3 regions of the Priestia sp. YIM B13486 genome follow, and region 1 is predicted to be linked to each of the others. Evidence: riboswitches for the same ligand, from Rfam matches in the RefSeq annotation. Region 1 holds a riboswitch; each other region holds the start of a gene.
The links. A riboswitch is a leader RNA that binds a small molecule or an ion and turns the genes downstream of it on or off. The one in region 1 is predicted to bind S-adenosylmethionine.

Region 1 (10,216 bases):
AATGAGATTAGTACACTCATATCTTCATTTAATGAAATGATGATTCACATGAGAATGCTGCGTCAGAAAATAAGTAAAACAAAGAGCACGGTCAGTCATTCCTCAGAGCAACTGTTTGCAAGCATGGAGGAAACAAAAACAGCTGTGACAGAAGTTACGATGTCGATTCAAGAAATTGCTGCGGGTTCTGATAAGCAGTTGCTAAATGTGGTTGAAACCGAGCAAGCTATGGTGGATATGGCCAAGCTCCTTCAGAAAATGACTGATCATTCTTCAAGGGTACAGCAATCGATGAACAGAGCCTCTGAACATGCTTCCACTGGAAATGTTTCGGTGAAAGAGGTGACGAACCAAATGAATAAAATCTATGAATCAGTTAAGATATCCACTAGTGAAGTAAAGGGACTCGAAGATCGTTCTACAGAGATTGGACGAATTATTGACACGATTACAAGAATTGCTGAACAAACAAATCTTCTTGCACTTAATGCTGCTATTGAAGCTGCAAGAGCTGGGGAACATGGAAAAGGTTTTGCTGTAGTAGCAGGAGAAGTACGTAAGCTAGCGGAAGAATCTAAAACGTCCGCTATACAAATCAGTCATCTGTTAAAAGAAATTGAAGCGCAGGCAAAGCAGGCTTATCAAAACATGGAAGTCAATACAGAAGAAGTCACACTTGGTATTGCCACTGTCGAAGATGTAAATGAACAATTTTCCACAATCATGGAAGATGTTTTTGCTGCTCAAGAACAAATGAACAAAATGACAAAGGCAACAGGAGAGATTGATGGGTATTCGTTCAAGGTAATGGAGTCTGTCATGGGCCTTTCAGAGGTTGCTAAACAAGCAGCTGCTTATGCTGAAGAAGTAGCTGCGGCTTCACAGGAGGAGTTAGCATCTATAGAAGAACTTGTGGTGTTGGCAGCTACTTTAAAAGCTACGGTAAGTGAATCCTGAAGTTGATCTTGGTATATACGTAATGAGGCTGTGAAAAAAGTATTTTCGTTGCAGGAAGATCCGAACGATGAATGGAGATTCTTGATAGAGAATCCAACTTCGTTCAGATCTTTTCATGGTTATGTTGGACGTAGGTTTCATGTATGTAGGTGCTTCTAGCTACTGGTTGGAGGGCAAGATGAAGACTTCTGGGGGAAAAGGAAAAGGGGAAGAGGTGAGCCACCCAGGAGCATAAGTGACGAGGAGGCTTAGCTGCCGCCTGCGGAAAGCGAAGGTTTGCACAGAAATCGACAGCGGTGTAACAAACAGTCCAGCTCATGTATCCCATTTCTTCATCGTCAGCTTGGAGTGATTTAGTTATGTCTCAATCTCTTTTGTTTTATTTATACCCTTTATAGAAAACGATAAATAGAATTGACACGTTATAAAAGCAGTTGTATAGTGAGTACGCAAGGCGGCAGTCTGTCTTTTTTAATTCTTAGTAAACTTATAAGTTAAATAAAATATTTAAGCACTACATAAGGAGACGAAGAGATGAAAAATGAATTCCGTTTGGCAACAAATGACGACGCAGATAACTTATTGAACTTAACTCTACAAGCATATAAGCCTATTCGAGAGCTAGGCATTCCTTTCTTAGCAGCTACTGCTGATCTTGCCCTCGTTAAGAAAAATATTTCTCAAAACCTTTGCTATGTATATGAAGAAGATAAAAGAATCGCTGCAACTGTGTCTATACGAATGCCTTGGGGAGAACATCCAGGTCCGTTTGCTGTTCCGCATCTTTGGTGGTTTGCAGTAGACCCGTCGTTTGCCAGGAAAGGCGTTGGATCTAAGCTGCTGCATCTAGTAGAGGAAGAGATAATAAAAAATATGTTTAAATCACCAGGTGTGTCTTTAGGAACAGCAAAAGAACATCCTTGGTTAGTTGAGATGTATGAACGAAAAGGATATGTTCAAGCTAAAGAAAAGCGCCTTGCAGAAGGTTATACGACCGTATTTCTTTATAAAAAATTCAATAAGGTACACTCTTTGTCGTAAAAGATAGAGAAGTGATCCAAATTAAGAAATGTGAAAGAGTGATAAATATGACAGACCAATTACTACTAAATGAGTTAATAGACATACGCCGTGAGCTGCACCGGTTTCCAGAGCTTTCAATGAAAGAATATGAAACAACTAAACGTATTAAAAAGTGGTTAAAGCACTATGATATTTCTATAGCGGATGCATTCCAATTAGACGTAGGGACAGTAGCAGAAATTGTAGGAGGAAAGCCGGGACCTACTATCGCTATTCGAGCTGATATTGATGCGCTGCCAATTGAAGAAAAAACCAATCTGCCATTTGCTTCTGAAGTGAACGGTGTTATGCACGCGTGCGGCCATGATTTTCATACGGCTTCTATAATCGGAGCAGCTATCCTTCTTAAAGAGCGTCAGCAGGAGCTTTGCGGTACGATTCGATTTATCTTTCAGCCAGCCGAAGAAACGGCTTCAGGGGCAAAAATGCTAGTTGAAAAAGGTGTGCTCGAAGGAGTGGAAGCGATATTTGGGATGCATAACAAACCGGATCTTCCTGTAGGAACCATTGGTATCAAACCGGGACCTTTAATGGCAAGCGTTGATCGTTTTGAAATTGACGTCAAAGGAGTAGGAGGTCACGCGGGTATTCCTGAAAAAACAATAGATCCGATTGCTGCTGCTGGTCAAATTGTTACTAGTTTACAAACCATTGTCAGCCGTAATCTCAGCCCCTTTCAAAATGTTGTTGTCAGCATAACTCAAATCCACGGAGGGAGCTCGTGGAACGTCATTCCTGACAAAGTAACGCTTGAAGGAACGGTGCGTACCTTTCAAGAAGAAGCGAGAGAAAAAATACCGGCTCTTATGAAACGAACTGCTGAAGGGATTGGCGCAGCTTTCGGGGCTTCAGTAGACGTTAAATGGTATCCATATCTTCCTGTAGTCAACAATGATGATAAGCTGGAAAAACTGGCTATTAAAGCGGCAGAGGATCTTAGTTATCAAGTCGTAGAAGCTGAACAATCGCCTGGAGGAGAAGATTTTGCCGTATATCAGCAGCATGTACCAGGATTTTTTGTATGGATGGGTACAGCTGGAGAATATGAATGGCACCATCCTTCTTTTTCATTAAATGAAGAGGCATTACTTGTAGCAGCTTCTTATTTTGCTAATCTAAGCTTTCATTTTTTGAATTCATTCCATTACCGAAAAAATTAAAATATTTTTATTTTTCTATTTACGCGGATGGAATTGTTTGATAAAATAAATTTTAAATTAAAAAGTTATCACGAGTGGACGAGAGATCTGGCTCTTTGACTCCACAGCAACCTACGAATGTAAGGTGCTCCTACCAGCAAAGCATGTGCTTTGGGTGATAAAACGGGTGAAAAACTCATTTTGCATCAAAGCAAAATGAGTTTTTTTTATTTTTCTAAAAGGAGAGGGTTTTATGAGTCATACAGCAGTTGCAGCACATACAGGAGAGAAAGCATTAAAGGAAGCAGTGAAATTATTAGGAAAGCATTATCAAGTAGCTTATCGTGAGTTAGAAACATTTTATGAAATTGTGGTCGAAAACCATGTTCGTACATATGCTGTAGGCATAGATATTAAAGATATACAAAAAGCAAATGAACTAGAAATTTATTCATCATGCTGTTCCAAGCTTGAGCGAGTAGGCTGTCTTTTATAGAAGAAGTCTGCTCGCGCCTCTATTTTTTAAGTGTTTTTAAATAGAAAGCATGGTTTTTGACAAGCAAAGAATCTGGTGGGTATAATCAATACTCACTAGGTTTTAAAATTAATCATAAATTGTCGAAATTTTTACACAAATTAAAGGTTACATTCGAAATGAATTGTGGTATGTTATAAAACAAGAATATTTTATGAAAGGAGCATTGAAATGGAAATGTCTCTTGAACACGGAAACGATGCAGGAAGCGAACAGCTTATTGATCGTATCCTAGATTTTTTAGAAGATGACCAAAAGTAAAAAAAGAGTGTGCGGTGCTATCCCTAGCCGCGCACTCTTTTTTTATCATGTGCATAAAGGCAGCGCCATACTATGATACATAGGGATAGAATGAAAGGGTCTCTGTCAAAGGGATTGACGAATGGTTTTGTTTGATAGAAAATTTAGAAAAAGGAAAGAGATGAAGGGTATGTCGAACAAAACATCTTTGTATCAAACAAAAGAACAGTTAAAAAAACTTGTAAGCGAATTGGTTTCTATACCTAGCGTGACAGGAACGATGGCAGAAGTGGAAATGGCTGAATCGATAGCGTCGTATTTATTGAAGCTGCCTTACTTTCAAAAAAACGAGCAAGTCGAGCTTCATTCAACAGGAGACGGGCGATCGATTGTCACAGCTTTTGTTCAAGGGAAAAATACGAATAAAACAGTTGTACTAGTAAGTCATTACGATGTAGTGGATGTACAAGATTATGGACAGTGGAAAAAGGATGCTTTTCACGCTGATACATTAACGAGTACTTTTTATAACCATATGGAACAAGTTCCGGCGCACGTACAAAAAGATATGATAAAAGGAGACTGGCTTTTTGGCCGAGGAACGATGGACATGAAAGCAGGCATTGCCTTGCATATCAGTATGGTTGAACGAGCATGCAACGGAGAGTTTGACGGAAACATCCTGCTGCTGTCGGTACCGGATGAAGAAGTAAATTCGCTTGGGATGAGAAAAGCAGTGCCTGTTCTTTTAGAACTTGCCCGCAAACATCAGCTGGATTTTTCTCTCATGCTAAATGCAGAACCGGTGTTCAGCCGCTATCCTGGAGATCAAACGAACTATGTGTACTCAGGATCGATTGGAAAAATCATGCCAAGCTTTTTGTGTTATGGAAAAGAAACTCATGTAGGGGAACCGCTAGCTGGTTTAAATGCTAATTTACTAGCTTCTTATTTAACAAAAGAAATAGAATTAAACGTTGATTTTTGCGAAAAAGTAAGAGATGAAACGAGTCCACCTCCTACGGTGCTGATACAAAAAGATTTAAAAGAAGAGTATTCAGTTCAAGTTCCGCACTCTGCCGTTGTATTATTTAATTTATTTATGTTAAACCGCTCTCTTAAAGAAGTAACAGATCTGCTGTTGAAATCGGCTGACAAAGCGGCTTTGAATGTAAAAAAACATTATAATAAAGCCGCTAGGCAGTACGCTGAGGGAATGAAGGGTTCATCTCTTGACGTGAACGTATGGACGTATGAAGAACTTTATACTCATGCAGTCAAACAGCACGGCGAAAAATATGTGCACGAAATGGAAGCAGCACTTTTGGCACAAGAGGAGGATGACAGAAATAAAACCATTAAATTAGTAAACTCTTTAGCTGGTTTATGTAAAGAAGCAGCTCCGATGATGGTCTTATTTTTTACGCCGCCTTTTTATCCGGCCGTTTGTTCACATGATGATCCGTTTGTACAAGAGATTTTGTCAAACGTACAGGCAACTGCCAAAGAGCAATTCCAATTGGAGCTAGTTGAACAAAGCTATTTTGGCGGAATTTCGGATTTAAGCTATGCCAGCCTGCAGCATCCGCTTCATACATTTAACACGTTAGTAGCCAATATGCCCCTATGGAATAAAGGGTATCATATCCCGTTAGAAGAGCTAGAGGAGCTGAAGATGCCGGTGCTGAACATTGGACCGCTGGGAAGAGATGCGCATCAATGGACCGAAAGATTAGACGTTCAGTATTCCTTTGAAATTTTGCCTCATTTCATTTATCAAGCTATAAAAGAAGCACACAAATAAACATCCGTCCGCGGATGTTTATTTGTTGAATTTAAAAAAAGCTCCTTGTACGGTAATTTGTTGCGGTGTTAGAGCGTGATCCAATTCAACCAAAAATGGACGTTCTCCAACTTTTTTTAATGTATCATGGACAACACCTTGTGTTCCGCTGCAAAAAATAAGGTTTCCTCCATTGACATATAGTTTTTGACAACGTGCATCAAGTAAAGAGTCTTTGTAGCTTTCGCCAGACTGAACGTCCAGCAGTTTCGTCCACTTGCTGATGGATTCTTCGAGGTTATGTACAGCACAGTAAATATTTTTTAGCTGCAGCTGACCAGCTTGGTGGGAAGAAAGATCCGCTAGCTTTGGCTTGCGTTTTTCTTCTGGTTCACCCCATTCAATAAAAAAAGGAAGAGGCAGGGAATCGTGGTCAGCTTCAATAAAACACATTTTCCATTGAAGTCTTTCTCCATCATTGGTTTGGCGAGAACCCGCTACAGGACCTTTTACAGTGACGTTCTTGCTTTCCAGCTCTTTTATCAGCAAATCCATATCATCTGTACGAAGTGCAAATCGGCCAAAATGACCAAGCGGTGTATGTTCGTTAACAAGCTGCTGAATAAGGTCATTATCTGTAACGTTTTGAGCTAACGCGATATCTCTAAGCCCAAGCCATTCAATATAGCTGAGGTTAAAATAAGCCAACGTGTTAAAAGTGCCCCATTTTTCATGGATGCCGCCTTTAATGACATTTATTCCATATTCGTTTAGTTCTTTCTGAGCTTTAATAGGATCAGGTGAAAAATGAACAAGATGATCAAAAGATAAGTGCATGGATAGGCCTCCTTTAAAGAGAGATTCTTTCCCATTATTATACGTTGTTTTCCTTTTCAAGAAGAGTAAAACGAATGATTATGTAAAATAAAAATCTTAAAAAAAGCAAGCCGCGTATGTTTTAAACTCGACTTGCTTTAGATTTATTTAGCGACGACAGCCATGCCCTTTAAAGCAGCAGCCAAATGATTTATTAAACCATGGGTATGAGCAGCAAGGTGAACCGCAGCGACAGCGGCGACGGCTAGAACGACGAGTAGAACGGCGAGTAGAACGGCGAGTAGAACGGCGAGTAGAACGGCGAGTAGAACGGCGAGTAGTGCGGCGAGTAGAACGGCGAGTAGTGCGGCGAGTAGTGCGGCGAGTAGTGCGGCGAGTAGTGCGGCGAGTAGTGCGGCGAGTAGAACGGCGAGTAGAACGGCGAGTAGAACGACGACGAGAGCGTCTGTGAAGAGCAGTTGGCTCTTGGTACATAAACGTTTCAAGCTCAGTAGAAGCAATCGCTTCTGTTGCTTCTCTAATTCTTTCAGCAGTGATATGCATATAAACACCTCCTGGCTAATTCGGTACATAATACAATATGTACAAGGAAGGCGTTTGGATATAGTGAAAACATGGAATTTGTCTAAATTTGTGAAAGAAATGGAGTGGTTTTCATGCTTCAAATCCTCGAACATCAAAGAGTAGATATCGCTCTTCAAATAGTAGCTGTGCAAGTAGAAGCTTATCAAGAAGAAGCAAGGCTCATTGGTTTTTCAGATATTCCTCAGCTTACAGAAAGCAAAGAAGATATTATGAAAAGCAAGGAAGTGTTTATCGGAGAAATGATTGAAGGTAAGCTAGCAGGAGTGCTGTCGTTTGAAAAAGAAAATGAGCGATTAACGATTTGCCGCCTCGTTGTGCGTCCTCGTTACTTTCGAAAAGGAATCGGAAGCCGTCTTTTAACACATGTACTTCAAAGATATTCTGAATGTGAATGTATGGTGTCTACAGCCGAAAAAAATACACCTGCGATTAAGCTGTACAAAGCGCATCAGTTTTCAATTATAAAACACACTGCAGCTGCTGATAACCTTGTGTTAGTAACGATGAAAAGAGATTGAGACATCGCTAAATTAATCTAAAGGCCAACAAATGAGCTATATGAGCTAGTAGGAATCGACTGTTGATTTCCAATTAACACAGCTAGAATACTCCTAACAATAAAAAATCCGAACGCGCTGGATTCTCCATCAAAAATCTCGATTCACCGTTCGGATCTTCTTTCGACTAAAATAATGTTGTCCCGGCCTCTACGATGAGAGTGTTTGCTCAGAATAATCTAGAGCTGTATGACGCTGAATCAGCAGTAAAGCAGCTAAAGTGACAACAGCTCCGATAATAAAGGGCAGCGTCATATTGAGTTTAAAGGCAAATGCACCAAGCAGAGGACCAAAAATACGCCCTAAGCTATCCATTGAGGCGGTTAGCCCCGAAGCAGAGCCATATCCTACTTTGGTTCTCATTGTAATTAATGAGAGGACACAAGGACGAATAAGGGCATTTCCTGCTGTAAATATGCACAAAAATAAGGTAGCATTAACGGCACTAGAAGATAACAAAATAGACGTAAATCCTATTGCTGAAACCAATAAGCCAATGGCCATCAGCTTTTTTTCATTTCCTTTTTTAAATCGCTGCAGCACACCGCCTTGAATCAGCGCTTGAGTTAAACCGCTCGCCATAAACATCCATCCGATTGTCGTAGGAGTAGCATTAATTTTCGCTATTTGAAAAAATTGAAAAGTAGCTTCTAAACCAGCGAGCGTAAAAGTCGCTAAAAATGAAAGAACATATAAATACTTCATAGCTCCTTGAAAATCTGACGTGAAGTCATGCCATCTCGATGTCTGTACTTTATCAGCAGATTCTTTTCGTAAAGATTCTTTTAACGTAAAGAATGAGAACGCTGTCATAATCAGTGACAAGATACCAGAGATAACGAAGGGAACAAACAAGCCGAAAGATGAAAGGACGCCGCCTAATGCCGGTCCAAAAATAAAGCCTAAGCCAATCGACATTCCTAACAGTCCCATTGCTTTCGTTCGGTTTTCTTCATCTGTACTATCAGAAGCATATGCAAAAGCACAAGGAATAACAGCTCCTGCGAACAAACCTCCGATGATGCGCGACGTATACATTAAAGTCAGAGAGTTTTCTGCCACCGAAAAAAGAAAAAAGCTTGCGCTAAAGCCGAGTAAGCCCCAAAGTAAGATGGGACGCCGGCCTTTTATATCGGAAAGCTTCCCCCAAAAAGGTGCGGTAATAAAAGATGCGATCGAATAGCTAGCCATTAGTACTCCTAAATTGACCGTGCTTGCACCCGTGGCACGAATAACTTCAGGTACGATGGGGATGATCACTCCAAAGCCGACAAATACCATAAAAATAACAAACATTAACGTTCCAAGCTGTTTGTTCATATGCAATTAAGCCCCTTTCTCTGTAGAACATGCCGTGAGTTTAGTATACCAAATACAAAGAAGTTTTTTACGTATATTTGGTAAAAAGCGTTTTATTTACAAATGGATAACTATGTTAATATTTACCTGTTTTGCTGAGGATGATACAATTAAAAGAAAAGGGACGTGAAGCGATTGCCAATATGGATTGTATTTGCTGGGATCATAGGCGGTCTTTTAGGGTTTGGGGCGCTAGTGGATTATATAGCTAAGAAGAGAAGTATCGAATTAGATCCAGAAGAAGGAATAAAGAATGCTTCTGATGCAGAACAAATCTATGTGGAAAATTATCTTTATCAAACAAAAGAAAATAACAATCACTTTCAATAAAAAAAGCTTGGAGACGAATCTCCAAGCTTTTTTAATGCGGTAAAAAGATGAGCTGATAGAGAAATAAAACAGCAAAGACATACACAAGTGGATGGACTTGTTTGCCTTTTCCTTTTACCAGCTTCATTAACGGATAAGAAATGAAGCCTAGCGCAATTCCTGTTGCAATACTTGATGTAAGAGGCATCGCTAGAACAACTAAAAAGGCAGGGAACGCTTCATCAAAGTCATTCCAATTAATTTTAGCTACAGCACCCATCATCAAGCTTCCGACAATAATTAATGCAGGTGAAGTAATAGCTGCTACGCCAGAAACCGAGCTTACAACCGGACTAAAGAACGCTGCAACAATAAATAAAATGGCTACCGTCACACCTGTTAGACCTGTACGTCCGCCTGCTGCTACACCAGATGAAGATTCAACGTAAGCCGTTGTTGGGCTTGTACCAAATAAAGCTCCAATCGTTGTACCAAATGAGTCAGCAAGCAATGCTTGACGTACGCGAGGCATCTTATTACCTTTCATAAGACCGGCCTGTTGAGCTACTCCTACCATTGTACCTGTTGTATCAAAAATTGTAACAAGTAAGAAAGAAAAAACAACTGTGTACAGATCATGATGAATAACATCTCCAAAAGCAGCAAAAGGATTTGAAATCATTAAGCCGTCTGGAAGGTGAGGAGAAGCAAACAAACCTTTATCAAATGAAAGCTGTCCTCTAAAGAAAGCAATTAACCCCGTAATAATCATACCGAAGAATAAAGCGCCGTTTACATTTAGCGTATATAAAATGATTGTAATCGCAAGTCC
Region 2 (10,216 bases), on a different contig from region 1:
CGACGAGGAGGCTCATCGGCCGCCCGCGGAAAGCGAAGCCTTGCACGGAAATCAACTGCGGGGGAACAAGCGGTTCAGCTCATGTCGGCCTTTGTTCGTCCCCAGCCTCTTTCTTATTAGTAGATACAGAGAATTCATCTTTTACCCTGTCATATTAGTGCCTAATAAAATGGAAAGATAGGTTAGCTTATCATAGTGTGGACTTTAATAGATATTCATAACTAGCAATTTCTAAAACGAAAGCTAAATGTGCGTTCTGCTTGCAAGAAGGTAGTGACCACCATCAACAAATTCTCATATAAATAAGTAAGCTTGTTTACTTTTAACTAAATTTATTTATTAATAGGGGGATTAACTAGTTGATAAATTTGACGCTTCATGAACGTTCTGAAAAGTTATTAAAGCAAAGAATTAAACAATTAAATCCGAGAGATCCATTTAACTTTGTTTTTATGGGAGACAGCAGAGGTGACGGACCAAACGATAATTGTTTCACGATGAGCGGTGAATTTGAGCTTGTGTTAAAAAAGGCGGTGGAATTGAACCCGCTGTTTATTATTCATGGGGGAGACACCGTCTATACAGGGAAAAAAGAGTATTTGGAGCACTTTGTTAAGGTTGTTGAAAAAATCGCCCCAAACATTCCTATGTTTGTATGCGTAGGGAATCATGATGAACTGTACCTTGATGAAAGCAATCTCGAAAACTTCAGAGCCACTATCGGAAAAGTACACTGGGTTATTGATATTCCTGTCTTTAACTTCCGGTGCATCGCATTAAATAATGTCATCAGTCCCAAAAATAAAATATATGGATTTACAGATAGAGAGCTTAATTATTTAGAGCAGCAGCTAGAGGATGCTCCTCGTAATACCGTTATAGCCATGCATGCGCAGCCAAATATCGGTCGGTGGACAAACCTTGAAGGGTTTCCTGTAACGACTCCTCAAAGTCAAGAGTTTTTTGATTTAATTCAAGAACACCGCGTGAAAAAAGTGTTAGTCAGCCACGTGCATGCGTATGACGAGCAGTTTATTAGAAAAAACAGAAACGGGTCGTTTACGCTTGGAAGAGGCACTGATTTTGTATTGTCAGGAGGCGCCGGCGCTCCCCTTGATTTTGAGCCGCCTTTAATTTTAAATAATTATAATTTTACGGAATTTTTTGTAAGCAGGTACAACATTTTAGGTCCTCTTCTTTGGAAGGATTTTGGACGACCTCGAAGAAATTGTTTGTAAAAACAAGAAAGTAGAAAGCTAGGTTCAAAAAAAGAGGCTGGGACAAAAGGATTTTAGACGAAGTGAAAAACGAACCATTGATCAAGATGTGTGATTAGTGGTTCGTTTTTTTGTGAGGGTAAACGTAGATTTCATGTGTATAGGTCTTTCTAGCAGGTGATTGGAGGACAAGACGAAGACTCCTGCGGGAAAAGCGGAACAGGTGAGACCCCACAGGAACGTATGTGACGAGGAGGCTCAGCGACCGCCCGCGGAAAGCGAAGTCTTGTACGGAAATCAACTGCGGTGTCACAAGCGATTCAGCTCATGTATTCCATTTGTCTTTAGAGTGGATTCATTTGGTTATGTCTCAACCTCTTTTGGAAAAATGTGCATAACTCTTAACGAAACCTTGTAGCAGAAGGCTCAGTCAAACGTTATAATAGATAATGAATGATGATATATTCTCTATATTTGTCATATATTTGTATTACATATGTAATTAAAGAAAAACATTCACTTGATATACTGTTTAATGACTTAACTTTATCTTAAAATTTACAGTGAACTGCCTGTTTATAGAGGCTTAGAACATACACAGCAAATGGAGGAGCAATCATGGCAAACGAAAAGATGCAAGAAGGACTTGATCGTTTTATCAAGGAAGATTTAAATGACCTTTTAGGTAGACTGTTCCCCTTAATGGACCGGGAGTGTGCCGAAGAAAAAAGAATGCTTATCGAAACCGCGGTAGAGTACATCTATTCTTCAGGGTATCATCAAGGAGCAAAAGACTTGATCGAAACACATCGAAAAGATGATTACAAATTGTTAAGGCAAAAATTAGCGTCAGCACCTCCTGAAAACTGATTTTTTAAAATTTTTTTTGACAACGTAAATGTAAGGTGTTAAGATAACTCTAAATTCAAAACATTATAAACAATTAAAACTCTTATTGAGAGAGGCGGAGGGACTGGCCCTGTGAAGCCCGGCAACCATTTAACAATTTTGTTAAAAAGGTGCTACATCCTGCAAAGCGTACAGCTTTGAAAAATAAGAGAGGATTTCATAGATACTATGCCTCTCTATTCATGATAGAGAGGCTTTTTATTTTATGTGAAGGTGTTTTGAATAAACAATTTCATAGAAATGCATCAGGTGCTGTGTAACGAATGTACGCAGCTTAAAAGGGAAGACCGGTGAAAAGCCGGCGCGGTCCCGCCACTGTAATGGGGAGCAACTTATTAACCACTGTTTCATGTTGAAATGGGAAGGGATAGGAAGCGATGAACCTAAGTCAGGAGACCTGCCTGTTGTATGCACTTAAGCTCTACGGGATATAGAGAGGAGTGAGGAATACGTGTTGAGAAAAACAGGCTATCTCAACTTTAGTTAAGTATGCGTATCATCTCTCTTTTTATTTCGAAAAGAGAGATTTTTTAGTTTACCGATAAAAAAATATACAGGGAGTGGAAAAAATGAGCAGTGTAAAAAGTTCGAACTTAGGTTATCCAAGAATTGGTGAAAAACGAGAATGGAAAAAAGCGCTTGAGCAGTTTTGGGCAGGAAAACTAGAGAAAGATATCTTTCTTCAAGAAATTGAAGCTCTTCGTCTAGCGCATCTAAAAAAACAGCGTGACGCAGGAATTGAATTGATTCCAGTCGGCGATTTTAGCTTATACGATCATGTGTTAGATACAGCTGTTATGTTTGGTTTGGTGCCAAAGCGCTTTGATTATGACGGGGGATCGGTATCGCTTGAAACGTATTTTGAGATTGCGCGAGGAACAAAAGGTGCGGTAGCCTCTACGATGACAAAATGGTTTAACACAAATTATCACTATATTGTACCAGAGCTTGAGGAATGTACGCCGGCACTTGTAGAAAATCGCCCGCTTCAATTTTACAAAGAAGCAAAACAGAAGCTGAATATTGAAGGTAAGCCCGTGATTTTAGGTCCAGTAACATTTGTGAAGCTGTCAAAAGGATATAAAAAAAGTGAGTTTAAAGAAGTAGTTGAACAATTTGTTCCGCTTTATGCAACTATCTTAGCGGAGCTGCAAGCAGAAGGAGTAGAGTGGGTACAAATAGATGAGCCGGTTTTAGCTACAACGCTATCAAAAGAAGACCTGGCGCTTTACACAGAAGTCTATCAAACTTTGAAGGAAGCGGCACCGAATGTAAAAGTCATTTTGCAAACGTATTTTGACAGCGTTGATCACTACAAAGAAGTTGTGTCTCTTCCTGTTGAAGGAATCGGTTTAGACTTTGTGCATGACCGAGGCGAAAATCTCACTGCGCTTAATAAATATGGTTTTCCGACTGATAAAGTGCTGGCAGCAGGAGTGATTGACGGACGAAACATTTGGCGTGAAAATTTGGACGAACAGCTTTTAACAATCAGTGAAATTGAAGAAGCTGTATCAAAAGATCGTCTAATCCTGCAGCCTTCATCAAGTCTGCTACATGTTCCTGTCACGGTGAAAAATGAAGAGACGATTGATCCAGTATTGAAAAATGCGCTCTCTTTTGCAGATGAAAAGCTAAAGGAAATTACGCTGTTAACAAAAGCGGTGCAGCAAGGAAAAGAAGCAATAGAAGAAGAAATAAGCGTAAGCAAACAGGCAATTCAAGCATTAAATGGTTCATCTTTTCGAAATCATCAAGACGTGCAAAAAGAGCTGAAGCAGCTGCACAGCTATAAAGCAGAGCGACAAGCGCCGTTTGACGTACGTCAGCGCGTTCAGCAAGAAGCTTTTCAACTGCCGCTTCTTCCAACGACAACGATTGGAAGCTTTCCGCAAACAAAAGAAGTGCGAAAAGAGCGTCTAAAATGGCGTAAAGGCGAGTTAAGCGATGAAGCATATGAAGCGTACATTAACGAGGAAATAAAAAAATGGATTGAAATTCAAGAAAACATCGGCTTAGATGTCCTTGTGCACGGAGAGTTTGAGCGTACGGATATGGTCGAATACTTCGGTGAGAAATTAGGAGGCTTTCAGTTTACGAAGTTTGGCTGGGTGCAATCTTACGGTTCTCGCTGCGTGAAGCCGCCGCTTATTTACGGAGATGTATCGTATGAGCAGGCGATGACGATCAAAGAAACGGTCTACGCACAGTCTCTAACCAATAAGCCGGTTAAAGGAATGCTGACGGGTCCGATTACGATTTTAAACTGGTCGTTTGTGCGTGATGATATCCCGCGCTACGACGTCGCAAATCAAATTGCGCTTGCTCTTAGAAAAGAAGTAGAAGCACTTGAAAGTCAGGGCATTTCAATGATTCAAGTAGATGAACCGGCGCTGCGTGAAGGACTGCCGTTAAAACGAGAAAACTGGGACAGCTACTTAAATGCTGCGGTGTATGCATTTAAACTAGCGACGGTATCGGTGCAAAACGAGACGCAAATTCACACGCATATGTGCTATTCGGAATTCGAAGAAATTATTGATGCGATTAAAGCGCTTGATGCCGACGTGATTTCCATTGAAACATCTAAAAGCCACGGCGAATTAATTTATGCGTTTGAAAAACATACGTACAATCAAGGAATTGGACTTGGCGTATATGATATCCACAGCCCGCGCGTACCGAAGCTTGAAGAGCTTCAGCGAAACATTGACCGCGCTCTAAAGGTGCTTGATCCTGCATTATTTTGGATTAATCCCGACTGCGGCCTTAAAACAAGAGGAATCAGCGAGACGGTTGAAGCTTTAAAAGTGATGGTTACTTCAGCAAAACAAACAAGACAAAATTTATTACAAAATATTTAATAACAAGAAAGTAAAGACCAAGCAGTGTAAACGCTACACTGCTTGGTCTTATGGGATTTTAAAAGGCCAAAAATATCCATTGACACTTCCCGTACATTTTTGTATCTTTTTAAAGGTGTTTTTAAAATCAGGGAGGTACAACATGAGTAACAACAGCACGCAGCACGTTAAAATTGTAACAGCGGATCCATCAGCGCTAGGTCTATTCGGACTTGCCATGGTGACACTTGTTGCATCGTTTCAAAAGCTTGGGGTAACCGATGGTGTTTCATTGGTATTGCCATGGGCGGTTTTTTTAGGCGGAATAGGACAGTTAATCGCATCTATGCAAGATTTCAAACATAATAATACCTTCGGCGCAACTGCTTTTGGTGCCTTCGGATTATTTTGGCTAGGTGTAGCTATGACATGGCTTATTCAGCTTGGAGCATTTGGAGAAGCGCTCGCAAAAGAAGCGGATCCAAAGCAGCTCGCATTTGCTTTTGTCGGCTACTTGATTTTCAGCGTTTTTATGACAGTTGGAGCAATGGGCACTCATAAAGTATTATTTATTATTTTTGTGTTAATTGATTTCTTATTCATTGGATTATCGCTAAGTACATTCGGTGTGGCGTATGAGTACACGCACTTACTAGCAGCAGTGTCAGAGCTATTGATTGCTCTGTTTTCATTCTATGGATCTGCAGCGGCTGTATTAAATACTCACTATGGTCGAATTGTGCTTCCGGTGGGCAAGCCGTTTGGAGCATTTATCAAATAATCAAGATGTTAATTAAAAAGCGAAGTAGGGTTGAATTCTGTATGATGCAGAGGTCAATCCTTTTTTGTTTGGGCATTTTTATATATAGTAGAAAGAGATAGTTATATGTAATAGAAGCTTTTAGAGAAAAAAGAAAGTACATAATGAAAGGAAACGTTCCAATGATTATAAGACAAGTGGAGGAAAAAGATTTAAACCAATTAATTACGTTAGAAAACAAAGGCTTTACACCTGAAGAAGCTGCCTCAAAAGATGCATTTATCACGCGGATTAACACTATTCCTGATACGTTTATCATCGCTCAAGAAAATGAAGAAATAATCGGATATGTGAACGGTCCCGTCATTTCAGCTCCGTTTATTACGGATGATTTGTTTGAAAAAACGATTTCGAACCCTGAGGCAGGCGGTCATCAAAGCATTTTAGGTATCGTTGTAAATCCAGAGCATCATCATAAAGGAATTGCGAGTATGCTGCTAAGAGAGTTTGAAAAGCAAGCGCAGGACAAACAGCGCTTAACGGTTACATTAACATGTAAAGAGAAATTGATTCCGTTTTACGAAAAAAACGGATATGTGAATCAAGGCGTTGCCGAGTCTCAGCATGCAGGCGTGCAGTGGTTTAATATGAGTAAGGAGCTTTAATGTTAACAAGGAAATAATGAAATAGAAAAGCACCAGCTTCCTTTAAGGAGTTTGTGCTTTTTTCATTGTGATGGTGAACATGTGTTTAATCTATTTCGTTGCTTCTAGCGGTTGATTGGAGGGCGAGGCGAAGACTCCTGCGGGAAAAGCGGTACAGGTGAGACCCCGCAGGAGCGAAAGCGACGAGGAGGCTCAGCGCCCGCCCGCGGAAAGCGAGACCTTGCACGGAAATCAACAGCGGTGTAACAAGCGATTTATACTCAATCATTTCTCTCATTTTTTCGTCTTTAGATTGGATCAATCTCGTTATGTTTCAATCTCTTTTTTAGGTAGGTAAGAGACATTGATTTGTCAAACATATTTGACAGTAACAAGAAAAATAATATAAGATATGGATGTAAAAAGTTTTTTACATTTTAGAGATGAGTGATGAATGGTGGAAAATCGAATTAAAGAACTGCGTAAAAGCAAGCGAATGTCTCAGGATGAACTGGCAAAAGTATGCGGCGTATCGAGACAAACAATTAATGCAATTGAAAACAATAAGTATGATCCAAGCTTAACGCTAGCTTTTCAGCTGGCTGAGGAGCTGGGAGCAACAGTAGATGAGCTGTTTTTATTTCATAAATCAGGATGAGTTAGTTAAAAAGAGAAGGTAATGTGAAGTAGTGATCTTACTAGTAGAAGTTTTGACATTTCTGTACTATAAGCTAAAATCACATATGTAAACAGTAGATCAATATTACTTCTATCACTTTATAAAAAAGAGATTTACAGAGCAACGGTGGTGAAAGGAATGAAAAATCGAGCTGCCGGAGTAGCTCTTACAAGTACGGGCATGTTACTGTTGATGGTAACGTTAGTACTTCCTGTTCCGGGAGTAACGTATAGTTTACTTGTAGGAAGCAGCATTGTACTAAAGGGCTGCGGAACAGGAGGAATAAAAAGGTGTATCACGTGAATGCAGCGCGATGTAGAAAAGGAGGTTCCTTTTGAAAAAAAGAACAATTATTATAGCTGCACTTTTATTTATCGTCGTATTTTATTTTACATATACCGGGAAAGCCTATCAGTTAAAAGACGTCATAAAAGTAGATGAAGCAAACGTTACGCGTATTGAAATAGATACGGACGAAGGAAAACGTGTAGTAGATGATAAAAAAGAGATAAAGCAAATCGTACATTCTTTGGCAAAAATAGAAGTAAAAAAAAGCAAGGAGCTCGACCCAAAGTTTGATCAGTCTTACTGGGTAAAAATCGTCGAAAACGGAAAAGATGCGTACGGTTTAACGATTTATGATGATGACTACATAAAAGCGTTTAGCTTTGAAGATAAAAAACAGGCGACATATACGATTGTTAAAGACCAAAAAGTAGATGTTAAAAAGCTGTTTTCAACTAAATAAACGTGTAAACCTACTAAAAAAGACAGCCTGCGCTGTCTTTTTTTATAAAAATAATAGATTGAAAATTTAGATTATTTTAAGCGGAATTAATCCTTGCCTATATAATTAATAAATGATTGAATTAGGTCAATATCCGGGTTAACTAATAGTGCTGGAAGAAGGCCAAATGTTAATAATACAAGAACGTTTGATCCAATAAAGATGCGAAGTGCTTTTTTGATTTTCATGATATTTCCTCCCTTTTTTATATTTTCGTATAAAAAGAGAAAAAAATCAATAGAAATGTGACGAAATTGTGAACTTTTTGTCTAATAGTCCCTGATAGATGATAAAAATTCCCTCTCTATACTAGATAAAGAGGGGATATAGCACGTCATAAAATATGTAGAAACATTAAAAATACATGTGCAAATTCTCAACAAATCGGTAAAGAAAATAGCATGAAAAACCGATTAAGATACATCCAGCCGCAATAGAAACCCATTTAATATAAAACTGATTCAGTACTTTTCTAGTTCCAGAGACAATCGTCATTAAGCCTAGGTCATGAATTAAAATCCCTGTTAATATTCCGGCAGCAATCAGCAGGAAATGAAAAGAATGAGAGGATTGAAGCGAATTGGTCAGCACCGTTCCAAACACGCTGAGCCAAAAAATGAGATTGCTAGGAGAAATCGCAACAAAGATCCCGTTCACATAAGAAGAGGCAAACGACTTTTTTACGTGTTCTCCAGGAGCTGTTATATCATGGTCGGCATGTTTAATGCTGTCATAGCCAATATAAAGTAAAAAAAGCGCTCCTATAAGCCACATGATAAGCTGTATAAAAGGAGCCGATAAAACAGAAGCCAGTCCAGAGTAAAGAAGCACAATTAATAATAAATCAACCGTCATCCCTCCGAGTCCGACAACCCATCCGTGAAGAAACCCGTTTTTTAAACCTTGTTTTGTCATTTCAATTGTCACCGTACCAACGGGAAGGGCAATCGAAAGACCGAGCAGCACATTTGTTAAAAATAACGTCACCAAAAACAAAACCTCTTTCAATCTTGTATCTACTATCGTTTTCCGTTTAAGTGGTCTTTCATTATATAAAAATATGTAATGAAATTTGATGTTATGTATAAAAAACAGTAAGCACAAAGGCTGCTTCGGTATATTGACACTTTTTTCCTACCGAGCTATAAAAAGAGGAGCAGTAACTGCTCCTCTTCACCATTTTAAACGCTTTCCTGCACGGTGGCCGACGGTCTTTTAAACGCAGCAACAAACCACACAATATTCGTAATCAGCAAGCCTAAACAAGAAATCATTATTCCTATAATTGAAGCTAAGTTTCCTGAGAAATCTTCTAATCCGAATAAAAACAGAGCCGGCATCAGTAATAGAGTACTAGCAGCGATTAAAAGGCCGATGCTGCAAAAAGCGGCCATGATAAATTTTAAGAAATTGATTCCCAACATATAAAAAGCTAACGGCAACAAATATAAAAACAGAATCATGCCAAGAGATAACCACAGCCCTGTTGAGCCGAACGTATTAACGTTGGGACCTGAATCTGCTAGAGGAGAAAGCGAACCAAGAACTAAAATGAAGCAGAAAAATAGGGCAGAAAGCAAAGTGGTGACTATCACACTATTTTTTGCTGTAGAATTACGCATTGTTTTTTAGCCTCCTTTCTAATAAATAAGTGTATGGATTAATTTTACAATACAAAAGTTTGGGAATCACCAGTTTTTTTACAAAAACCTTTGGTAGGTTGGATAATAATGAAGAGAAGCCGGGTTAAGATAATACACGTGTACATATTTTTTGTGTGGACCTGGATAGTGGGTTTCGTGCCAGTATTGCGCCAGTATTGTTTGAATAGGATGCGAATGAGGGGCTTCTCCGTAATGTCCGTAGTAGAGGCCGCTTCCTGAATAAGGAGAATACATAAAATCACCTGCCTGTTTAAATGAATGTGTTACACGGTATGATTTTATACGGATTAACGTTCTTCTACAGTGTAAAAAGGGCACAAATAGGTCATTGGCTATATGAATGCTCCATTACAGTAAAAAAGACCTCTAAAAGCAAGAGGTCATAACCTAGGCATCTGTATGTTCTTCACTTGGATGTCTTTGAAAATCCAAAAAACGAGTTCCTTGAAACGTCAGCATTCCTTCATCGCCTTCTGCTAGCATGCCGTATTCGCGGCCTGAAACCGTAAATTCAGAGCGGTCGGTGCTTTCAAATTGGAAGGTTACGTAGTAAGTTGTAGACGTGTGAGAGTGATGATGTTCGTGAGCATGATCGCCATGGCGGTGGACGTTTGTCCGTTTGCCCGTAATTTTTGCTTTTACGGATAGACGGGGAGACTGCTCATTTTTACTCCAAGTGCCGATCCCTTTAAAAATAGAAAATAGAAAAATAC
Region 3 (10,216 bases), on a different contig from region 1:
CAAGTATTTTTATCATTTGAAAAAAATCCATTCTCGAAAACTCCACGTCATGTTTGGGTCGTATGCAGGTATGAAAATCAATGGTTGCTAACGAATCACTCAAAACGAGGTTTAGAATTTCCCGGAGGAAAACTAGAAGGCAATGAAGTACCAGAAGAAGCAGCGGTTCGAGAAGTATTTGAAGAAACAGGCGGAGAAGTCTCTTCTTTAACTTATATTGGGCAATATAAAGTAGTAAGTAAAGGAAAGACCATTATTAAAAACATTTATTTTGCTACTATTGGAAATGTAATTAAAAAAGAAGACTACATGGAAACGGATGGTCCCGTAATGATTGATGAACTACCTTCGGGCATTCAACAAGATGATGCATACAGCTTCATCATGAAAGATAATGTTTTACAATATGTAATGAAATATGTAAAGCGAACATTTTTGTAAAAGTATCCTATCAATGAAAATCCCCCCGTTTGTACGGGGGGATTTTTTATGAGCGTCGGATCAATTTCTTTTCTAAATAAGCAACACCTTGATACATAATCGTAGCGAAAATGGCAATTAATAATAAGCTGAGAAGAACAAGAGTAAAGTTGAAGACTTGGAAACCATAAATAATCATATATCCAAGCCCTTTCGAAGAAACTAAAAATTCTCCTACGATGACTCCTACCCAAGATAAGCCGACATTTACTTTAAATGTGGAAATAATAGCAGGCATGGAAGCTGGCAAAATTGCTTCTTTAAAACATCGGGTTTTCGTTGCCCCAAAGCTTTTTAGTAATTTAATATAGTTTGGGTCAACTTCTTTAAATGCTGTGTAAACGACGATGGATGTAATAATAACGGATATAATCGCCCCCATCGTTAAGATTGAGAAAAACCCTGGACCGATCGCTACAATTAAAATAGGGCCCAGCGCTACTTTTGGCATGGCGTTTAAAATAACGAGGTAAGGGTCTAATATATGTGCAAGCCTAGTTGAATACCAAAGGGCCGTTGCAAGTAAAATACCTAGCACTGTGCCTAAAATGAAGCCAAGAACTGTTTCAAATAACGTAAAACCAATATGTTCTGCCAGCGAGCCGTCGGCAAGTTTAATTAAAAATAAATGCCATACTTTAGTAGGAGAACTGAAGATTAAAGGGTCAATCCACTTTAAACGAGAAGCCAGTTCCCATAAGCTAAAAAAGGCTAAGAAAATTATCAGCTGCACGCTCAGTACTAATCGTTTTTCGACCCGAACCTTGCGAAGGTAGCTTTCATGAAGAGTATCTAGGGAGCTAGTAGGTTTCAAGTTGATCAAGCTCCTTCCATATATCCATAAATAAGTCGTTATAGACAGGGTGCTGTCGCGCTTCAAACGGAGAGAGGGTTCGTAAAATAGAAGGAACCGTAAATGTTTTTGCGATTTTTCCCGGCTTTGCTGAGAATAAAAAGATTCGGCTGCTCATGGCAATAGCTTCGCCGATATCGTGCGTGACCAAAACGGCCGTTTTTTGATAGGTCATCAGCGTTTTGGAGACAAGTTCTTCAAGCTTGAGTTTTGTTTGAAAATCAAGTGCTGAAAAAGGTTCATCTAAGAGTAAAATAGCGGGGTCAATGGCAAGTGTTCGGACTAAAGCGACACGTTGTCTCATGCCTCCGGATAACTGATGCGGATATAGGTCATCTACGCCCTGTAAACCAATTTCTTTTAGGAGTAACAGTGCGTTACTCTCTGTTTTATCTGTTAGCTGTCCGCGAATTTCAAGCCCAAGTAAAATATTTTCTTTAATGGTTTTCCACGGAAACAAATAATCTTGTTGAAGCATATAACCGATGTTTGGGACTGATGTTCCGATATTTTCACCGTCTATTGTGACAGAGCCGGACGTTGGTTCAATCAAGCCTGCAATAATCGATAGAAGCGTCGTTTTTCCACATCCGCTTGGGCCGAGAAAGGAAACAAATTCTCCTTCTTCAATAGACAAATTAATATGTTCAAGTGCAGTGGTAGCAGACTTTGTCGTAAGATACATATGCTGAACATCTTGAATGTGAAGTTTTGTCATATTACTCACTCATTGCATCTTTTGCGAATTTTGTGTTGACTAGCTTGTTGTGATCGATGTGTCTTGGAAGTTCTCCAGATTCATCCATTATTTTTTGCAAATGATCCCACTCTTTTTGATCTAATAAAGGGTTAGTTGCAAAAGATTTTTGGGATTTATAGCGGTCAATAACAGTTTTCAGCGTTTCTTTAGGCGTATCTTCGAAATACGGTGCAACCACTTCAGCAATTTCATCTGTGCTATGTGTATTCACCCATTTTTGTGCTTTGTAAATAGCTCGAGTAAATTTAGCTGCTGCTTCAGGGTTATCTTTTAAATAGCTTTCTTTGGCCATAAATGTTGTATAAGGAACTGTTCCTGATTCTTTTCCGAAGGAAGCAACGATATGTCCTTTTCCTTGTTTCTCTAAAATACTAGCCGTTGGCTCAAATAATTGAACGTAATCTCCAGTACCAGAAGCAAAAGCATTCGCAACGTTAGCAAAATCAATGTTTTGAACAAGTTTTACATCTTTTTTAGGATCAATATTATGCTGTTTCAACACATATTCCCCTACCATTTGCGGCATGCCGCCTTTACGTTGACCAAGAAACGTTTTGCCTTTAAGCTGATCCCATGAGAAGTGATCGACTTTTTTACGTGCTACTAGAAATGTTCCGTCGGTTTGGGTTAGTTGTGCAAAGTTGATGACGGGATCACTAGACCCCTGTGCATATACGTAGATTGAAGTTTCCGAGCCGACTAAGGCGACGTCGATGCCTTCAGATAAAAGTGACGTCATTGTCTTATCTCCGCCCCACGTTGTTTTTAAATCTACCTTTAGTCCTTCTTCTTCAAAAAAGCCTTTTGAAATAGCGACGTACTGGGGAGCATAAAAGATAGAACGAGTTACTTCGCCAACACGAACCGTTTGTACAGATGTTGTTTTGCCGCAGCTAATTAGTGGAATGAGTAAAATCATAATAGCAAGCAAAGAAAAAAGCCATTTGATTGGTTTCATAAAGCAAACCCCCTTAAAATAATAAAATATTTTATGATAATGTATGTAAAGAAGTGGAAGAAGGTGAGTGCCTATATAACTATGTGGAAAATCAAAGAACTATTAGTCAACAATTGAAAGTACACCTTAGCGGGAGAAAGCAGGCTAGTTATATAAAGAATGGAGGAAAAAAATGAAAGATGGAACAATTCTTCATAAACAGCGTTTCCCATCATCAAACCCTCGTGTGGCGCTGTGGGTGATTACATATGCATGTCAAGGACTTAAGATTAAAGGAATGCTCGCAGAGCCAAAAGAAAAAGGAATGTATGACGGCTTTTTATACTTAAGGGGAGGTATTAAGAACGTAGGAACGGTTCGTCCTGCTCGACTCATTCAATTTGCTTCTCAAGGTTTTATTGTGATGGCTCCGTTCTACAGGGGAAATCAAGGAGGAGAAGGAAACGAAGATTTTGCAGGAGATGATCGTTACGATGCTTTTGCTGCTTACGATTTACTGAAACAGCTCCCTAACGTCCACCATGACCGCATTCATATTTTTGGGTTTTCAAGAGGGGGAGTGATGGCTTTACTCACAGCTATTGAAAAAAACGACAGCCGCTCTCTTGTGTTATGGGGAGGCGTCACGGATATGGTGCTGACATATGAAGAAAGAGAAGATTTAAGAAGAATGATGAAGCGGGTGATTGGAGGAACTCCTTCTAAATATCCTGAAAGATACGAATGGAGGACCCCTTTGCATCGTGCTCATCTCGTCGAGCCGCCGGTCTTGCTTATTCATGGTTTAGAAGATAAAAACGTGTCGATTGATCATGCCTATCAGCTAGAATCTAAACTAAAGAAGGCCAATAAAAAAGTTACCAGCTGGTACTTCGAAAACTTTCCACATGCTTTTCCCCCGAAAGAAAACCGAGAAACGGTGAAGAAGTTAACGAAGTGGATGAAAGCACAATAAAAGATATGCTACGATAGAGAAAACAAGTAGAATAACAGTGAGGAGTGAGAAAAAATGGGGATGCCGCTAGAATTAAATACAATGATTGTGACAAAAGGCAACGAAAAGCGTGTAACGGATAACATTTTTCAAATTGAGAAAAAAGGATATCGCTTGTATCCGTTAGATATTCCATTAAACGTTCACAAAACGAAAAATGGAGAATGTATTGGAACTGCTGTTGTGCGTAAGGTAGAAATGGAGCAGGAAAAAACCATTATCACATATGAACTGACAAAATTACATTCGACTAACTAAAAAACGATCGTCTATAAGACGATCGTTTTTTAGTTAGACTCTAGGTCCGCCTAATGTTGAAATGTCAGATGCTACATCGTTAAAACGCTTGAAATTAGCTTTGAATTTAGCAGCAAGCTCAGTTGCCTTTTGGTTATAAGCTGTTGCATCGTTCCATGCTTTAGAAGGCTGAAGCACTTCATCAGGAACGCCCGGAACATGAGTTGGAATCGATAAACCAAAAATAGTATCTGTTACTGTTTCGGTATTAGCGAGTTCTCCTTCAAGGGCTGCTTGAACCATAGCTCGAGTGTAACTTAACTTCATTCGTTCGCCCACCCCGTATTCACCGCCGGTCCATCCAGTATTTACAAGGTAGACATTTACATTATGTTCATCGATTTTCTTTCCTAGCATTTCTGCATAAGTTGTTGGAGCAAGAGGTAAGAAAGGCTCACCAAAGCATGTAGAGAAAGTAGCCTGTGGCGATGTTACGCCGCGCTCTGTTCCAGCTAACTTACTAGTGTATCCGCTCAGAAAATGGTACATTGCTTGTTCTTTTGTAAGCTTGCTGATTGGAGGTAAGACACCGAAAGCATCAGCAGTTAAAAAGACAATAGCTGTAGGGTGCCCGGCAACGCTTGGCAATACCGTATTATCAATAGAGTCAATTGAATAAGCGGCACGAGTATTCTCTGTTAAACTATTATCATTGTAATCTGCTACTTTCGTATTTTGATTTAACACTACATTTTCCAGTACGGCGCCGAAGCGAATTGCATTGAAGATTTGCGGTTCTTTTTCTTCGGAAAGCTGAATGCACTTCGCGTAGCATCCTCCTTCAATATTAAATACACCAGAGCTTGACCAACCGTGCTCGTCATCTCCGATTAAACGACGGTTTGCATCAGCAGAAAGCGTTGTTTTACCCGTTCCAGATAAACCAAAGAATAATGCAACGTCACCTTCTTCTCCTACGTTAGCAGAACAGTGCATGGATAGAATATTGTTTTGAGGAAGTAAGAAGTTCATCACTGAGAAAATAGATTTTTTCATTTCACCAGCGTATTCAGTTCCTCCAATTAGCACAATGCGTCGCTCTAACGAAAGAATAATGAAGGTTTCAGAATTCGTCCCGTCTGTTTCAGGATCAGCTTTGAACGTTGGAGCTGCTACAATTGTAAACGGCTTCACATCATCTTTTGTTTTTTGTTCGGCTGAAGGGCGAATGAATAACTGCTGAGCGAATAGGTTGTGCCATGCAAATTCATTAACTACTTGAATTGGTAACTGATACTTTTTATCAGCTCCAGCATATCCATTAAAAACAAAAAGTTCATCCTGCTTCTTTAAGTGGGTTAAGACTTTTTTGTATAGCGCATCGAATCGCTGAGCAGAAATTGGCTGATTGACAGGTCCCCATTCAACCGTTTTTGAAGACACAGCATCGCTTACAATAAATTTATCTAAAGGAGAGCGACCTGTATATTTTCCGGTTTCGACTGACACAGCACCTGTAGAAGTCAGCGTTCCTTCGCGTCGAGCTAGAATTTTTTCAACAAGTTGTGGAACAGATAATTGGTGTTTTGTTGTTTTTAATTGAAGCAAACCATTTAATTCGATAGACATATCAACAGTACTCATGTGCACTACCTTCCTTTTTTAGCTATTATTTATTCATTAATGTTTGAAATTTATAATTAGTATAACACATTTATTTAATTATTCTATACTATTTAACTAAAAATGTTTGTGTATTATAAAAAAATGTACGTTATACCTATTTTAGACACATGTATATGTGCTAGGAGCGAAAAAAGTGAAGCTATTTTAAGTGAAAGCCTCATTTTGATCTGTCTTATTAACTAAACTTAGTGATGATTCTTAATAAGGTGTACTATTTCGGAATTTGAGTATGTTACATTAAAACAGATTCAAAAATAAAGAGATGATTTCCATTTGAATGTTGTTGACAGTGAAGCGCTTTTTCATGTATTATATGTCCTTGAACGGATACTCTCTTATCCCGAGCTGGTGGAGGGACAGGCCCTATGAAACCCAGCAACCATCGTCATTTTTTTGTGTAGACGATAAGGTGCTAACCTGATGCAAGGGCACAACCTTGATCGATAAGAGTGAAAGGCTTATGTAGAATTTGATACCTTTCCTCGATACAAGGAAAGGTTTTTTTATATTTTTTAACGTGTAATGAAAATAAGGGAATGAGTACCGTATCACAATGTATCGTATTTATAAGGAGGAAAACTGATGTCAACACAACGTCGTCTGTTCACGTCAGAATCTGTTACAGAGGGACATCCCGATAAAATTTGTGACCAAATTTCTGACTCAATTCTTGATGCTATCCTAGCAAAGGATCCAAATGCTCGTGTTGCTTGTGAAACAAGCGTAACAACTGGTTTAGTTTTAGTAAGTGGTGAAATTACAACTTCTACTTACGTGGATATTCCTAAAACAGTTCGTGAAACAATTAAAGGAATTGGCTATACTCGTGCAAAATACGGATTTGATGCTGAAACTTGTGCAGTATTAACATCTATCGACGAGCAGTCAGCTGATATCGCTGCTGGTGTAGACCAAGCGTTAGAAGCACGTGAAGGTCAAATGTCAGATGAAGAAATCGAAGCAATCGGAGCTGGAGACCAAGGCTTAATGTTTGGTTATGCATGTAACGAAACAAAAGAATTAATGCCTCTTCCAATTTCATTAGCTCATAAACTTGCTCGCCGTCTAACAGAAGTACGTAAAGAAGAAATTCTTCCTTACCTTCGCCCGGATGGTAAAACACAAGTAACAGTTGAATATGATGAAAACAACAAACCTGTTCGCATCGATACAATTGTTATTTCAACTCAGCATCATCCAGAAGTAACGTTAGAGCAAATTCAACGTAACTTAAAAGAATATGTTATTAATCCAGTTGTTCCAAACGAGTTAATTGATGAAAATACAAAGTATTTCATTAACCCAACAGGACGTTTCGTAATCGGCGGTCCTCAAGGAGATGCTGGTTTAACTGGTCGTAAAATTATCGTTGATACTTACGGCGGATATGCTCGTCATGGCGGCGGTGCATTCTCTGGTAAGGACGCAACAAAAGTAGACCGTTCAGCAGCTTATGCAGCTCGTTATGTTGCGAAAAACATTGTAGCAGCTGATCTTGCTGATAAATGTGAAGTACAACTAGCATATGCAATTGGTGTTGCACAACCAGTATCTATTTCAATTGATACATTCGGTACAGGAAAAGTTTCTGAAGAAGTACTAGTAGACGTAGTACGCAAAAACTTTGACCTACGTCCAGCGGGCATCATTAAAATGCTTGATTTACGTCGCCCAATTTATAAGCAAACAGCAGCTTACGGCCACTTTGGTCGTACGGACGTGGAGCTTCCTTGGGAGTTCACAGACAAAGCGGAAGCATTAAAAACTCAAGCTTTAGCTAAATAATAAAAAAATCTCCGTGAAAACGGAGATTTTTTTTATGCCCATTGAATATCTGCAGCAGATTTTTCTACGACACCTTCATATTCTGAAAGCAAATGCTGAAAAATGGCGTCCCATGATTGAGTAAGAGCATAGTGTCTCGCTGCATGGCCAAAGTGAAGCCGCTGGTGCAAATCATCGAGTAAACCTGTAATAGCCGAACTGAATTCTTCTAAGGAGTGAGGTTTGCAAAGGTAGCCGTTTCGCCCGTGCTGAACCATCTGTTTAACTCCTCCTGCATTTGCTGCCACTACAGGAGTTCCAGAAGCAAGAGACTCCAGTACAACATTTCCGAAGGTTTCTGTTTCTGAAGGAAAAACAAACAAATCAGATGATGAATAGATATGAGCAAGTTGCTTACCTTCAAGGAAGCCTGTAAATGTCATATGCTCAGATGCTTGCTGCTGCATTTGTTCTTTTAAAGGGCCGTCTCCCACAATAACCCAGTGAATTTGATGGCGGATATGATCCGGTAGAGATCGTGCGATTTTTATTAAAAAATCAGCGTTCTTTTCTTTAGCTAATCTTCCTACATACGTTAAAATGTAGGGCTTTTTAATATTATATTTAATACGAATATCAAAGCGGTCATAGTGGGGGTGAAATAATTTATGATTTACTCCTCGCGACCAAATAGATACGTTGTGAAACCCTTGTTCTTCTAGCTGCTGTTTGGTCACTTCAGAGGGAGCGAATATTTTTTGTACAGGTTTATAAAACCATTTCATATATTTTTGCAGTGGTACACGCATTTTTTCAAGTTCATAGTGAGATAAATAATCAGCAAAATTGGTATGATAAGAGCCGACAAGAGGAACACCTAATCTTTTCCCGTAATAGGAGCCGCAAAGCCCCATTGTAAAAGGAGTGGCCAAATGAATAATAGAAGGATTGAATTCCTGCAGCTGCTTTTTAATTTTTAGAACGTTTGGCAATGAAAAGCGGCTGTTTGGATAAAGGAAAAACGGCATGCTGGGCGAACGGTGAACATACGTTGAAAATGACTGATCATGAGCAAATTCAGGAGCAAATACCTGGATGGGAATTTGCTTTGATTTGACATACTGGGTAAACTGATAAAGTGTTTTAGCAGCTCCGTTAACTTCTGGAGCAAATGTATCCGTAAATAAAGCAATTCTCATTAGTACTCCTCCTATCAATTAAGTTAAAAATATGTTCAGTGACACAGCACCTGAAAAGATGCCCAGTATCAGGCCTACCATGACATCCGTCGGATAGTGCAGACCGAGATAAATTCTTGAAATTCCTACCGTTACTGCAAGAGGCAAAAGAACGGCAGTGAAGGCTGGATAAACAATCATAAGAGGGGTAACCAACGAAAAAATAGCTGTTGTATGCCCAGACGGAAATGAATGATCTTTTAAGGGATTTTCTAATACTTTTGTATATTTTAATTGAATATAAGGTCGTTTTCTCGGATATAGTTTTTTAGCAATGGCGACAGGAATATGACTAACGGCTAGAGAAAACGCACAAGCGTAAGCGACGGATGAAGGATGCAGAAATAGCAGCAAGCACGCTATCACAATGGTAAACGTGGCTCCGCCAGTGTGAGTTAGTAAACGTAAAAATCTATTTAAGTGCTTTCGATCAAAATGTTGGTTTACGCTTTTGAATAATCGGCATTCGGCATCATATACATACTGAATTAACTTGGCTTTCATAGAGTCGCTCCCTTTTCAATAAATACGTCTTTATTATTCAGTTTAATCTTTAATTGTGTAGGCAGTACTAAAACGATGTAAATTAATATGGAAATTTCTTTACAATTGTGGAGAGAATAGAACATGATTGGAGAGTTTGTGGAGATACTAAAAAAATTCCCTCAGTATGACTTTCTGAGGGAACGTTTCCTTTATAATGAAGAATCAGATTTCTTAATAGATTTATAATACTGCCCTTTTTCTACATATTCTGTACGAATGCGCTGCATATCTTTTAAATCCTCTTCTGTCAGAGTGCGGATTACTTTAGCAGGTCGGCCGAGTGCGAGAGTATTGGGGGGTATTTTTTTACCGGGAGGCACTAAGCTTCCAGCACCGATAAAAGCACCTTCACCAATTTCCGCACCATCTAAAATAATAGAACCCATGCCAATGAGCGCGCGTTTGCGGATGATGGAGCTATGTAAAATAACTTGATGTCCTACTGTTACATCATCCTCAATAAGCAAAGGAGCATTTGGGCTTTGATGGAGTGTTGATTGATCTTGTATGTTTACTCGTTTACCAATAATCGTAGGTGAAACATCTCCTCTAATAACAGTGTTAAACCAAATGCTGCTTTCTTCACCAATGGTGACATCTCCAGTAATCGTGACATAGTCTGCGATGAAGCAGCTGGGTGCAATGGTAGGCATTTTTTCTTTATACGGATAAATCATCAAATCATCTCCCTTTATTAGTT

Region 2: it holds a riboswitch for S-adenosylmethionine, as region 1 does, so the genes downstream of both, metE (5-methyltetrahydropteroyltriglutamate--homocysteine S-methyltransferase) here and ACFX4G_RS25970 (hypothetical protein) in region 1, are expected to answer to the same signal.
Region 3: it holds a riboswitch for S-adenosylmethionine, as region 1 does, so the genes downstream of both, metK (methionine adenosyltransferase) here and ACFX4G_RS25970 (hypothetical protein) in region 1, are expected to answer to the same signal.

What each region holds. Positions count from the first base shown of each region.
Region 1 covers NZ_JBHZOZ010000017.1:14,842-25,057, reverse strand. Annotated here, with positions in the region: gene ACFX4G_RS25985 (methyl-accepting chemotaxis protein) at 1-957, shown strand, start outside; gene ACFX4G_RS25980 (GNAT family N-acetyltransferase) at 1,492-1,998, shown strand; gene ACFX4G_RS25975 (M20 peptidase aminoacylase family protein) at 2,046-3,200, shown strand; SAM riboswitch class I at 3,263-3,364, shown strand; gene ACFX4G_RS25970 (hypothetical protein) at 3,433-3,675, shown strand; gene ACFX4G_RS25965 (M20/M25/M40 family metallo-hydrolase) at 4,145-5,758, shown strand; gene ACFX4G_RS25960 (VOC family protein) at 5,777-6,574, opposite strand; gene ACFX4G_RS25955 (CotG/ExsB N-terminal domain-containing protein) at 6,722-7,117, opposite strand; gene ACFX4G_RS25950 (GNAT family N-acetyltransferase) at 7,231-7,677, shown strand; gene ACFX4G_RS25945 (MFS transporter) at 7,867-9,036, opposite strand; gene ACFX4G_RS25940 (hypothetical protein) at 9,211-9,405, shown strand; gene ACFX4G_RS25935 (NCS2 family permease) at 9,437-10,216, opposite strand, start outside.
Region 2 covers NZ_JBHZOZ010000003.1:50,534-60,749, forward strand. Annotated here, with positions in the region: gene ACFX4G_RS08270 (hypothetical protein) at 1-120, shown strand, start outside; gene ACFX4G_RS08275 (metallophosphoesterase family protein) at 360-1,238, shown strand; gene ACFX4G_RS08280 (hypothetical protein) at 1,836-2,087, shown strand; SAM riboswitch class I at 2,167-2,277, shown strand; cobalamin riboswitch at 2,357-2,545, shown strand; gene metE (5-methyltetrahydropteroyltriglutamate--homocysteine S-methyltransferase) at 2,696-4,990, shown strand; gene ACFX4G_RS08290 (acetate uptake transporter) at 5,133-5,750, shown strand; gene ACFX4G_RS08295 (GNAT family N-acetyltransferase) at 5,894-6,394, shown strand; gene ACFX4G_RS08300 (hypothetical protein) at 6,506-6,640, shown strand; gene ACFX4G_RS08305 (helix-turn-helix transcriptional regulator) at 6,828-7,031, shown strand; gene ACFX4G_RS08310 (hypothetical protein) at 7,191-7,355, shown strand; gene ACFX4G_RS08315 (DUF5301 domain-containing protein) at 7,387-7,800, shown strand; gene ACFX4G_RS08320 (hypothetical protein) at 7,887-8,027, opposite strand; gene ACFX4G_RS08325 (LysE family translocator) at 8,194-8,826, opposite strand; gene ACFX4G_RS08330 (DUF5391 family protein) at 9,021-9,461, opposite strand; gene ACFX4G_RS08335 (hypothetical protein) at 9,540-9,737, opposite strand; gene ACFX4G_RS08340 (DUF2500 domain-containing protein) at 9,891-10,216, opposite strand, start outside.
Region 3 covers NZ_JBHZOZ010000001.1:793,124-803,339, reverse strand. Annotated here, with positions in the region: gene ytkD (RNA deprotection pyrophosphohydrolase) at 1-441, shown strand, start outside; gene ACFX4G_RS04050 (ABC transporter permease) at 488-1,294, opposite strand; gene ACFX4G_RS04045 (ABC transporter ATP-binding protein) at 1,281-2,051, opposite strand; gene ACFX4G_RS04040 (ABC transporter substrate-binding protein) at 2,053-3,051, opposite strand; gene ACFX4G_RS04035 (alpha/beta hydrolase family protein) at 3,224-4,006, shown strand; gene ACFX4G_RS04030 (DUF2584 domain-containing protein) at 4,061-4,303, shown strand; gene pckA (phosphoenolpyruvate carboxykinase (ATP)) at 4,337-5,926, opposite strand; SAM riboswitch class I at 6,301-6,418, shown strand; gene metK (methionine adenosyltransferase) at 6,551-7,753, shown strand; gene ACFX4G_RS04015 (glycosyltransferase family 4 protein) at 7,786-8,931, opposite strand; gene ACFX4G_RS04010 (phosphatase PAP2 family protein) at 8,950-9,474, opposite strand; gene ACFX4G_RS04005 (gamma carbonic anhydrase) at 9,666-10,193, opposite strand.